DNA from 4 places in the Aneurinibacillus sp. XH2 genome. Region 4 is predicted to be linked to each of the others. Evidence: riboswitches for the same ligand, from Rfam matches in the RefSeq annotation. Region 4 holds a riboswitch; each other region holds the start of a gene.
The links. A riboswitch is a leader RNA that binds a small molecule or an ion and turns the genes downstream of it on or off. The one in region 4 is predicted to bind thiamine pyrophosphate.
Positions count from the first base shown of each region.

Region 1 (3,124 bases), 470 kb from region 4:
GATGCGGTGCGCGATCGTTTGCTGGACAGCGGTTCCGTGGCTGTCGTAACGACACAGTCCTTGCTGTATCGCATTCCTGTGGAGGAATTGCCGGAATTAAAACACGTGATTCTTGTCGGAGCCGAAGGAAAAACAGCAGAAAATCAAACGTTGTATCAGGAACTAATGTCCATATCCGATGAATATATAATCGAGTGGGTAGAGCGTGAATCAGGCATGCTGTTGCATTACACATCGGGCTCCACCGGTAAGCCGAAAGGCGTTTATCAGGTGCATGATGCCATGGTGCATCAATACCTGTCCGGAAAATGGGTATACGACCTGCGCGAAGGTGATGTTTACTGGTGTACGGCGGATCCGGGATGGGTAACCGGAACATCAGCGGGTATGTGGGCGCCGTGGTTGAACGGTGTGACGGTTGTGCTGCGCGGTGGACGCTTTAAGCCAGCCGATTGGTACGCTACGCTGGAGAAATATAAAGTGAACGTGTGGTTCAGTGCGCCGACCGCATTTCGTATGCTGATGGGTGAAGGGGATGAATTGCCGAAACGGTATAACCTTTCCCATTTGAGGCATATTCTTTCAGCGGGAGAGCCGCTTAACCCGGAAGTTATCCGCTGGGGATTGGATGTGCTGAACCTACGTATTCATGATAACTGGTGGATGACAGAAACGGGTTCGACCATCTGCGCAAACTACCGTTCCATGCCGATTCGTCCGGGTTCGATGGGGAAGCCGTTGCCCGGCATTAAGATGGCGGTTGTTGATGACGAAGGCAATGAATTGCCGCCGAATACAATGGGGAACCTCGCGATTATGCCACCATGGCCGGCTATGATGCGCCAAATCTGGAACAATCCGGCTAAGTATGAAGAATACTTTAGAACTGGTTGGTATATTTCTGGTGATTCTGCGTATATGGATGAAGACGGCTATTTCTGGTTTGAAGGGCGCGTGGATGATGTCATTAATACGTCCGGCGAACGTGTTGGTCCATTTGAGGTTGAAAGCAAACTGGTAGAGCATCCGGCGGTGGCAGAAGCCGGCGTAATCGGGGTACCGGATCCGGTGCGTGGAGAGATTATTAAGGCGTTTATTACGCTTCGTGCAGGATATGAGGCGAGTGACGCTCTAAAAGAAGAAATTCGTCTTTTCGTTAAAGAGCGTCTTGCTGCACATGCGGCACCGCGCCAGATCGAATTTCGCGACAAGCTTCCAAAGACGCGTTCTGGCAAAATTATGCGTCGTGTGCTAAAAGCGTGGGAGCTTGGTCTGCCGACTGGTGATCTGTCGACTATGGAAGAGTAAAAGAGTCAAAAAGAGAGGATGATTCTTTTCTGGTTCTTCTTGACGCTTTGGCGTAGAAGGAGTACCATTGGAATGAACTCAATACGAAAACCGCCACTAGGGGAGCTCTTGGGCTGAGAGAAGCGCTTGCTTCGACCCTTAGAACCTGATCCGGATAATGCCGGCGGAGGGAAGTGGACGGGTGATGCCGCGTAGCTGCGCTTATATATGCATCTCACACGCCACTCCACCGGGGGGCGTTTTTTGTATATGAAGGGAAAATGCAGGAAGCAGACAGCGAAGAGAGGTGTGTATAATGACAGTGCATAAAGCACTAACAGTAGCAGGGTCTGATAGCGGCGGCGGCGCCGGTATTCAGGCGGACTTAAAGACATTTCAGGAGCTTGGTGTATACGGCATGTCCGTACTTACCGCACTTACGGCACAGAATACGCAGGGGGTACACGGCGTGTTTCCAGTTCCTCCTGAGTTTATCGCGCAGCAAATGGATGCGGTGCTTTCGGATATCGGGACGGACGCAGTAAAAACGGGGATGCTATTTAATAGCATCATTATTGAAACGGTCGCAAAAAAACTCAAGGAATATAATGTGCGTAATTATGTGCTCGATCCGGTCATGGTTGCCAAAGGAGGTGCCCCTTTGTTAGTTACGGAAGCGGTGGCTGCCGTCAAGGAACATCTGCTGCCGCTTGCGACGGTCGTTACTCCTAATCTTCCGGAGGCGAAAGTGTTGACAGGCATGGAAAAGATTGAAACGAAAGAAGAGATGAAAGAAGCGGCTAAATTGCTTCACGATTGGGGGGCGCAACATGTAGTAATTAAAGGTGGACACGGCACAGACGACATTGTGACCGACCTGTTGTATGACGGGCGCGAGTTTGTAGAATTGTCCGCTGAACGATTCCATACGCAGCATACGCACGGTACCGGCTGCACGTTTGCGGCCGCCATCGCGGCGGGGCTCGCCTCTGGAAAAAACGTTCGGGAGGCAGTAAAGCAGGCAAAGGTCTTCATTACGGCCGCTATTAGTCATCCGCTCGGTATCGGACACGGCCACGGTCCAACCAACCATTGGGCGTACCGAAGAGAAGGAAGCAACGATGTTTAAGGCATGAAATAAATGGGCGTGTTTTGCAGTAAGTATAGAAAGAAGAAATGAGGGGTCAGGCTCGTAACAGAAAAGGCTCGTGTCTTTTTTGTTGCCTATTCCTGACCTCTCGCCTTATTTATAGAATCTTACTGAAATTTTACTGAATATTTATATTGTTGCTTTTTGGTTTGCGTTTTTACTCTTTTTCAGTGTTTCTTTGATTTCGTTCAGTGTTGACAATATTTCATCATCCAATCTTTCGTCCAGTTTTTCCACCTTTTCTTCCAACTGGATGACCAGTTGGGCGACGCGGGCAATTTCTTCTTTGCTGGGCAGGTTATTTTCATTGAGAATTTGGTCTACCATCTTCTTGTATTGCTCCTGGGAATAAAAAAACCATTTTTGATATTCTCCGATCATAGACGCGTATTCTGTTGTCTTAATGAAATCGTCTATCGTTTTCCCGAAAGTTTTTTCCACAAGGTCGTACCAACTCTTCCACATTTGCACTGGATCGAACGTTTGATTGGATGCCACGCGAATCCCTCCTGTTTTTAATCTCTCACTTTTATATTACGTATGGTAGGTAAAATATACAAACAAAAATCTTTAAAAAATTAAAAAATATATGTTATTTTTCTGTTTGGTTGTTCGTATAGTGAAATGAATAGGACACGATAAGGGGGAGAAGTATGTTATGGGGAATAGCAAAAACGAACATAGTAA
Region 1 is NZ_CP014140.1:1,219,558-1,222,681, forward strand. Features, by position in the region: gene acsA (acetate--CoA ligase) at 1-1,308, shown strand, start outside; TPP riboswitch at 1,397-1,497, shown strand; gene thiD (bifunctional hydroxymethylpyrimidine kinase/phosphomethylpyrimidine kinase) at 1,604-2,416, shown strand; gene ACH33_RS05935 (restriction endonuclease subunit S domain-containing protein) at 2,567-2,935, opposite strand; gene ACH33_RS05940 (helix-turn-helix transcriptional regulator) at 3,096-3,124, shown strand, end outside.
Region 1: another riboswitch for thiamine pyrophosphate. It lies ahead of thiD (bifunctional hydroxymethylpyrimidine kinase/phosphomethylpyrimidine kinase); the one in region 4 lies ahead of thiC (phosphomethylpyrimidine synthase ThiC).

Region 2 (3,124 bases), 1.2 Mb from region 4:
GGAGGGCATATCGTAATTGAATACATGGGTAATCCCTTCCACATCAAGGCCACGCGCCGCAATGTCTGTAGCGACAAGATACTGGAATTTGGCCTGGCGGAACCGCTCCATAATCTGCTCCCTTTTCTTCTGGGTCAAATCGCCATGCAATGCCTCCGCTTCGATTCCGTTTTCTTGCAGGCGACGTACCAGTTCATTTACCCGTTGTTTTGTATTAGCAAAAATCACAGCCAAATACGGACGGGCCTCCTTGACAAGTTCCATTAACACATCCGATTTATCGCTCTGATTTACTACATAATATGATTCTTTCGTATTTTCTGCCGTAATCTGCCGCTTTTCAATCCGCACAATTTGCGGCTGATTCATAAAACGATGAGCAAGCTTACGTACCGCATCCGGCATCGTCGCCGAGAACAATAATACTTGCTTTTTCTGCGCCGTCTGAATGAATACCTCTTCCACTTCTTCCAAAAAACCCATCTCTAGCATTTTGTCCGCTTCATCCAGCACGAGCATTTTGATGCGGCCGAAATGTAGCGTTTCTCGGCGCAGGTGATCAAGAATACGCCCCGGTGTACCGACCACGATATGCACCTGGCCGGACAACTTGCTAATCTGGCGCGCAATATCCTGTCCGCCGTGTAACGACAATACATGTACGCCCAAATACTTGCCCAAATCGGCAACGTCGTCTGCAATCTGAATAGCAAGCTCCCGCGTCGGCGTCATAATCAGCGCCTGCACATCTTTCTTTTGTATCTCTAACATCTGAAGCATCGGGATAACGAAAGCGGCGGTTTTACCCGTTCCGGTCTGCGCCTGACCAATAACATCTTTGCCTTGAAGCGCAAGCGGAATCGCTTCTTTCTGAATCGGTGTCGGTTCTTTATAATACAGATCCGCAATCGCTTGCAGAATTTCCGGTTTTAACTGAAAATCCGCGAATGAACTCATAGCTTCCTTCCTTTCTTCGCAAAAACAAACTATTTTTTATTCTACCCGAATTCTCTTAATTATTTCTACCCAAAAAAGGAAAACAGGAACAAAACTTCCCGACGTTTGCTCCTATTCTTCATTCTTTCTAAAAATCGAAAATTAATTCTGAATTTTATTGATATAAACTCATTTTATAATAAAAGCATCTTCACATGCTTTTCTAAATCTATTATAATGATAAAAAAATATTATATAGAAAGCACTACTAGGGGAGCCCGATGAGCCGGGCTGAGAATGAAACGCGATGAAGTTTCTAAACTCTTGGGACCTGATCTGGTTCGTACCAGCGTAGGAAAGTAGTAGGCATTTAATCCATTCGTTACTGTAACGTACAGGCCGGGTCCCAGCATAAGATCCCGGCTTTTTTTAATGTACAATGACTAAGATTTAGGAATAAAAACTCCGCCTCTTCTTCCTGCGCTTACGCCCACCGTCCATTTCTTCCTAAGGAAGCGTGTGGAACGGGAGCGAGATATAAAGAGGTATGCAAATGCAAAAACATGTTTTTCACGTAATCAGTAGCGGCAAACAATCGCTCGTTGAAGCAAAACAAATCATTGCAAATATTCATCCCTATATTGATGCCTTCCACTTGCGGGAAAAGCAGCGAACCGCACGCGAACTATGGGAGTGGACGCAAACGCTCGGCAAGGTCGGACTTACGCGCGAAAAACTAATCATAAACGACCGGGCCGATGTTGCCCTTGCAGCTGGAGCTGTCGGGATTCAAACGGCTTATCACAGCCTTCCAGCCCCGGTTATGCGCCACCTCGCCCCTTCTCTCCTTCTCGGTGTCTCCGTACACAGCGTAGAGGAAGCAAAGGCGGCAGAAGCAGCAGGGGCGAATTATGTATTATTCGGCCACGTGTTTGCCTCCGCTTCCAAACCAGGACAGGCAGGCCGTGGGCTAGCGGCGCTTCGGGAAGTAGTGGAAATCGTTTCCATTCCCGTCATTGCCCTTGGAGGGATCACACCAGAAAATACAGTAGAGATACTTGCAACCGGCTGCACCGGCATCGCGGTACTGTCAGCTGTCATGCAAGCGAAGGAACCTGTGCTTTCTGTGCAACAATTTCAACAGGCCATCAGCCAGGTACGAACATCTCCACGTCACGTCTGGCCGACGGCAAAAACGGAGGGATCACATTGAAAAAACAACAGGACGCCGTCATTATCGGCGGCGGAATTATTGGCGTCTCCATTGCCTATCAGTTGGCCAAGCGCGGAAAAACAGTCACCGTTCTTGAAAAAGATACCATCGGCGCGCATGCTTCGAGCGCAGCAGGCGGCATGCTAGGAGCGCAGGTCGAATTTTCTGAGCCGGGACCATTAGTAGAGCTTTCTCTACGCAGCCGCAGCCTATTTCCCGATTTGCAACAAGAACTATACGCTGTTTCAGGCATTGATATCGGACTTAATCATGCGGGAATGTTGCGTGTTGCTTGGACAGAAGAAGAAGGCGACATGCTAAAACATCGGGCAAGTTGGCAGCATGACCTGGGCCTGCGTGTCGAATGGCTGGATCGAACCGAAGTAAAACATATTGAACCCGCTGTCAGCGACGAAATGAACGGAGCGCTCTATTTGCCGGATGATACGCAAGTGTCCGCGCCGGATCTTACACGCGCATTCGCTGTCGCCGCCGTCAAACACGGAGCTACGATTCTCGAGCGTTGTGAAGTGCTGGATATCGAAGTCGCCGATGGACAGATCACCAGGCTTAGCACTACGCAGGGGCCATTTACAGCCGAACATTACGTGCTCGCCGCCGGAGCCTGGAGCGGACGAATCGCGCGTAAACTTGGCCTATCTGTTTCCGTTTTTCCGATCAAAGGCGAAGCGTTCTCCGTACTATGCATGCCGCAGCCAATCCAGAAAACCATTTACTCACACGGATGCTACATCGTTCCGAAAAGCGGCAATCGCTTACTCGTCGGTGCATCTTCCGCGGACTGTGGATTTGACGAGCGCTTGACTTTAGGCGGTTTGCAGGAATTGATGACGAAAGCGGTGCGTCTTCTGCCGGCGCTCAAAGATTGCACGCTCGAAAAAACGTGGGTTAGTTTGCGCCCACAAACCAATGACGGCCTCCCTTATTTCGGTTCTGTCTCTTCCTGCAAAAATT
Region 2 is NZ_CP014140.1:2,876,654-2,879,777, forward strand. Features, by position in the region: gene ACH33_RS14260 (DEAD/DEAH box helicase) at 1-957, opposite strand, end outside; TPP riboswitch at 1,197-1,311, shown strand; gene ACH33_RS19710 (thiamine phosphate synthase) at 1,490-2,149, shown strand; gene thiO (glycine oxidase ThiO) at 2,146-3,124, shown strand, end outside.
Region 2: another riboswitch for thiamine pyrophosphate. It lies ahead of ACH33_RS19710 (thiamine phosphate synthase); the one in region 4 lies ahead of thiC (phosphomethylpyrimidine synthase ThiC).

Region 3 (3,124 bases), 160 kb from region 4:
TGGAGTCACTTCCAGTTCATTGTTACTTCTATTCGGCATTTCCCCTGCGGTTGCATCTGCTTCTGTTCACATGGCCGAAGTGGTCACTACTGCCGCTTCAGGTGTTTCCCACATTCGTTTTGGCAACGTGGATAAGCGAACCGTTTATCGCCTTATTCTTCCTGGCTCCCTTGGTGCGTTCATCGGTGCTTGCTTTTTAAGTAACTTGCCTGGAAATATGGTTAAGCCTTATATCGCGATTTTCTTGTTTTCTCTGGGTGTTTATGTTCTCTTTCGATTTTTGCTCGCCGGGGTTAAGAAGATTCCCGCCGCTCAAACTAATCGCACTCCAAGTAAAAAATTACTGGTTCCGCTCGGCTTCATTGCGGGATTTGCTGATTCTACAGGAGGAGGTGGCTGGGGGCCTCTTGCTACGCCTGTCTTGCTGTCACGCAATGAACTTGAACCTCGCAAAGTAATCGGTTCTGTAGACACCAGTGAATTTGTTATCGCCTCTTCTGCTACTCTTGGCTTCCTCATATCATTAGGCTTGGAGCAATTCCATTTGGGATGGGTATTCGCATTGATGATTGGAGGGGTGGTAGCTGCTCCAATCGCTGCTTGGCTAGTCCGCAAGATTCCATCTGCTATTCTTGGAGTATTAGTCGGGGGACTCATCATGATTACCAACCTCAAAACATTATTCGAAACCTTTGGTATAAGTTCCAATCATGTTCAAAATTTGATTTATCTTTTTTTCACCTTCATTTGGGCAGGTACTGTAGCATATAACATTTTACGCCACCGAAAACAGATTCAGCAATCAGAGCAAACGGAATGTTTGGCAACCTGTGAGAAGTAATGGAACAAAAAACCGGAATAAGGATTACACGTAAAGAAAGCATTGACAGATAATGAATAACCTGTTATGCTACGAGTAATTTCATAAGAAAAGAATGTCCACTAGGGGTGCCGTTTACGGCTGAGATAAGGTTTTCCTTGATCCCTTTGAACCTGATCTGGATAATACCAGCGTAGGGAAGTGGCAGCGACGAATCATAAGCCGGAATATGCCTTCCGGTTTGTCTGTCTTTGTCTCGCGTGCCGCTCTGCTACCAGGGCGGCTTTTTTAGTCGAGAAATGGCGTCCACAGTTGGGCTTTCTACATTTTTCATATTGTTCAGGGAGGAATGATTATGTCATTTACACAACAATTACGCGAGGCGGCCGATCCGATTTTTGAAGCGATTTTCCAGCACCCGTTCGTACAAGGACTAGCAAACGGCGATCTCAAAAAAGAAGCGCTCATTCATTACGTTAAACAAGACTTTGAATATTTGAACGCGTTTGCCAGAATTTATGGTATCGCCATTTCCAAATGCGAATCGCGCGAAGATATGCAGATGTTCTGCGACCAGCTTCCTGTCGTACTGCACGGAGAAGCGCATCCGCACAACAATCTCTGCCGCGTCGCTGGCGTGCGTTACGAAGATTTGCAAGGGTATCCACTTGCGCCAACGGCCAGCCACTACATCCGTCATATGCTCACGGTAGCGCATGAGGGGACGCTCGGCGAAATTTTGGCCGTGCTGCTTCCCTGCCCGTGGACATACTTAGAAATCGGGCAAAAACTGATGCGCGAAGTAAATCCAGACTCTTCCCATCCATTCTACGAATGGATTACGTTTTACGGCAAGTCAGTTGAAATGACCGTAACCGACAAATTTCGAGCACGACTTGATGAATGGGCATTGAATGCATCCGATAAAGAAAAAGAAAAAATGAAACAGCATTTCCTGACCAGTTGTCAACTGGAATACGCGTTTTGGGAAATGGCATACACGGAAGAAGCATGGCCGGTGAAAATCGGGGAGGCAGCGCGCCGATGAACTGGAAGATGCGTGAAATTGTGCTGGCCGTCGTTCTCTCGATCGCCTGTGGTGTATTATATCTTGGCTGGTCCACCCTCTGGTTGCCCATCTCGGCGCTGGTAGGCCCGGTCGGTGCGGAATTTATGTTCGGCGTATGGGTCGTGGCCAGCCCTCTTGTCGCTTTTATCGTACGCAAACCGGGAGCCGCACTCATCGCCGAAGTGGCCGCAGCTGCTGTTGAAGTGTTCACCGGCAGCCACTTCGGCCTCTCTTCCCTGCTTATCGGCATCCTGCAGGGGCTTGGCGCCGAAATCGCGTTTTTCATGTTCCGTTATAAAAAATATTCGGTGCCTGTGTTAATGCTGTCCGGGGTATTGGCCGCGATCGGAAGCATGGTATATAGCTTACTGGCTAACGGGTTTGCCTATTATACAACCGGTGTGCTGCTCGCCACATTCGGCCTCCGCGTCATAAGCGGTGCCATTCTCGGAGGCCTGCTTGCAAAGATCATTGCCGAATCGCTCGCAAAAACCGGCATTCTTTCTTCCTATGAAATGATGAAACAACGCAGACACCACGGTGGTGACCCGTATGACTCCGCATCTGGCGTGTAAGGATGTCTCCGTCCGATTCTTTGATTCTCGCTTTTTTACGTTAAAGGATGTTACCCTCTCCATTGAGAAGGGAGAAAAAGTTCTCTTCCTCGGACCGAGCGGTTGCGGCAAGTCGACGCTTCTTGCCGCGCTGGCCGGCCTTATTCCTGGCTCTATCGAGGCGGAAATAACAGGCGAAATCGTCCGTCCGGACAGAATTGGCATCATGTTTCAGGACCCTGACGCACAGTTTTGCATGCTAACGGTCGGAGACGAAATCGCATTTAGTTTGGAAAACCGCTGTGTGCCCCGGAACCAGATGGATTCACTCATCGAAAAGGCGATGGCACAAGCTGGGCTATCTTTGCCGAAAGATACTCCCATCGCCACGCTATCTGGCGGAATGAAACAGCGGCTCGCGCTCGCCTGCCTGCTCGCTTTGGACGCGGACACGTTATTTTTCGACGAACCAACCGCCCAGCTCGATCCGCAAGGAAGACAGGAGATTTTCGAGTTATTGCGATCTTTTTCCGATAGCGACGTTACAATGGTATTTGTTGAACACGTGCTGGACGGATTAATTGACTGGATGGATCGCGTCGTTCTGTTCGATGCTGGCGGCCGCCTTATCGGCGAAGGTACGCCAGAGGACGTGCTGTCCTTATATGGGAAAGAAATGGA
Region 3 is NZ_CP014140.1:1,846,293-1,849,416, reverse strand. Features, by position in the region: gene ACH33_RS09205 (sulfite exporter TauE/SafE family protein) at 1-841, shown strand, start outside; TPP riboswitch at 935-1,037, shown strand; gene tenA (thiaminase II) at 1,176-1,868, shown strand; gene ACH33_RS09195 (ECF transporter S component) at 1,865-2,464, shown strand; gene ACH33_RS09190 (ABC transporter ATP-binding protein) at 2,442-3,124, shown strand, end outside.
Region 3: another riboswitch for thiamine pyrophosphate. It lies ahead of tenA (thiaminase II); the one in region 4 lies ahead of thiC (phosphomethylpyrimidine synthase ThiC).

Region 4 (3,124 bases):
TTCAATTTCTTTTACTTGTTTCACCGATAAATTTCACTTCCACTTTCACGGAATTCCCTGGCCTTTTCTTTCATCCCTTCACTCAGTGCGTCTTGCATATCCAATCCTTTGCTTTCCGCATACGCCCGAATGTCCTGTGTAATGCGCATACTACAAAATTTTGGGCCGCACATGGAACAAAAATGAGCGTTCTTTGCTCCCTCCGCCGGCAGTGTTTCATCATGGTATTCCCTCGCCCTTTCCGGGTCAAGCGAAAGATTGAATTGATCGTACCAGCGAAACTCAAACCGCGCCTTTGAAAGAGCGTCGTCGCGCACCTGTGCTCCGGGATGTCCTTTGGCCAGATCCGCTGCGTGGGCCGCAATCTTATATGTGACGACTCCCTGGCGCACATCTTCCTTGTTCGGCAAACCAAGATGCTCTTTTGGCGTAACATAACACAGCATGGACGTTCCGTACCATCCGATCATCGCCGCACCAATCGCAGAAGTAATGTGGTCATACCCTGGGGCAATGTCTGTTGTCAACGGCCCCAACGTATAAAAAGGAGCCTCCTGGCAAATTTCGAGTTGCTTATCCATATTTTCCTTAATTTTATGCATGGGTACATGTCCAGGCCCTTCCACCATTACCTGTACATCATGCTCCCATGCGATTTTGGTAAGTTCTCCAAGCGTTTCCAGCTCAGCAAACTGCGCTTCATCGTTTGCATCAGCAATACTTCCAGGCCGCAGTCCATCCCCTAACGAAAATGCAACATCATACGTTTTCATAATCTCGCAGATCTCTTCAAAATGCGTATACAAAAAGTTTTCTTGGTGATGCGCCAAACACCATGCAGCCATAATAGACCCACCGCGTGAAACAATTCCTGTGACGCGTTTGGCTGTGAGCGGTATATAGCGTAATAATACCCCGGCGTGGATCGTAAAATAATCGACTCCCTGTTCAGCCTGCTCAATTAACGTATCCCGATAAATTTCCCATGTTAATTCTTCCGCTTTTCCTCCCACTTTCTCTAATGCTTGATAAATGGGAACCGTACCGACCGGAACCGGAGAATTTCGGATAATCCACTCGCGTATTGTATGAATATTTTTGCCGGTGGAAAGATCCATAATCGTATCGGCACCCCAGCGAATCGCCCATGTCATTTTTTCCACTTCCTCTTCAATGGAAGAAGTAACGACTGAATTCCCAATATTCGCATTAATTTTTACATGAAAATTTCTCCCGATAATCATCGGTTCGCTTTCTGGATGATTAATATTCGCTGGAATAATCGCCCGACCCGCCGCCACTTCCTGCCTTACAAATTCGGGGGCCATATTCTCGCGAATAGCGACAAACTCCATCTCTGGCGTAATGATACCACGCCGCGCGTAGTGAAGCTGTGTGACATTTTTTCCTTTCTTTGCACGAAGCGGACGGCGTGTGTATCCTGGAAATTCTTCCTGCACAGCCCGGTCGACACTCGAACGAAATCCATTATCTTCCGGCTTTACTTTTCTTCCTTCATACTCTTCTACATCGCCACGCTCCTCAATCCAAGTACGGCGAATTTTCGGCAATCCTTCCCTTATATTTACGCTATACGTCTCATCCGTATAAGGACCGCTCGTATCGTATACGCGAACCGGCTTATTTTCCTGCAACGCCTCTCCGCTTTTTGAAGGGCTTAAGGCAATTTCACGCACCGGCACCCGAATATCGGGCCTTGACCCTTCCACATACACTTTTTTGCTATTTGGGAATTTTTCGACAGTTAAATTTCTTACTTGTTCCATACTACCTTTATCCTCCTTTTCCAATTTGAATACATTGCAAAAGGACAAGACAAGGATCATAACCGTGCCGCGGATGAATATATCAAAAAAGCCGGATTCACAAGGACCCGGCTCTTCTTAACAAAACATCTGCACACCCGCAATAGATGGGAAGACGCAAACATTACGCATGCAAACTACTTTCCTACGCTGGTATGATCCAGATCAGGTCCCAAGGGTTTAGAAACGTACGCGTGTTTCATTCTCAGCCCGGACTCCCGGACACCCCTAGTAGTAAAATGATTCAGTTGTAAACTTCGCGCAGCCAAAAGACCCTGCGCTTAAGAAAATTATACCAATAAATTACTAGATTGTAAAATGGAAATTTTACAAGCAAATTTTGTCTTACCATCCCCTTGTAGGATAGTAAGACAAAAGATAATATAAGTATAGTAAGAACGTTTTTTCTTTGATACCGGAATCATACGGAGTTGTGGTAGGGAATTAGCTACTACGTAAAATGATTCCTGTACCAATAGGTAAAAATGGTGTACGACGAAAACTGTCGGAGGGTACGCTCATGAAGATATGGATGCTCGTTGGCGGTTCAACCCAGAAAGCTCTGTCGAGAGAACAGTCAGTTGTTCACTTATCCTTAAAATAAGAGAGGGGGAGATATCCATGCATTGGATTTATCTAATTCTTGCGATTGGTTTTGAAGTCGCCGGAACGACATGTATGAAACTTGCACAGGGATTTACTAAAATACTCCCATCCATAATGATGGGCATTTTTTATGTGGCCAGTCTTTCTTTTTTAACAATATCATTGAAAAAAATCGATGTAAGCTTAGCATATGCTATCTGGTCCGGTCTGGGAACAGCGATCATCGCCATTATCGGCGTTTTTCTCTTTAAAGAATCGCTGACGGCGGCAAAAATAACCGGCATTATTTTTATCATTCTGGGCGTTGTGCTGCTTAATCTGTATGGAGAAGCGCACTAATATACGACAAATAGAGACTGCTACCTTCGCCATGCGAGACTTTCACCCTACAGACAGCACCCATGCCAGGCATACAAAAAAAGCGCAAAAGTCTCCTACACTTCTGCGCTTTTTTGTTCATACCTATAGATATCGTTTCACACCAACCACCTTGTAGTGAGACAAATACCAGTCGATATCATTTATCTTCACCTCGCCCTGACCACTGGCTGCATGCGCCATTCGGCCCTGGCCCACATAGATACCTACATGCGATATTTTTCCGTCTCCAGTATCAAAGAAAAGCAAATCGCCTGGCTGCATGTTTTTTAAAGAAACAGACGTTCCTTTTTCGAATTGCTGGCTTGTGGTGC
Region 4 is NZ_CP014140.1:1,688,633-1,691,756, reverse strand. Features, by position in the region: gene ACH33_RS19185 (hypothetical protein) at 1-24, opposite strand, end outside; gene thiC (phosphomethylpyrimidine synthase ThiC) at 21-1,787, opposite strand; TPP riboswitch at 1,952-2,066, opposite strand; gene ACH33_RS08395 (DMT family transporter) at 2,448-2,771, shown strand; gene ACH33_RS08390 (S-layer homology domain-containing protein) at 2,895-3,124, opposite strand, start outside.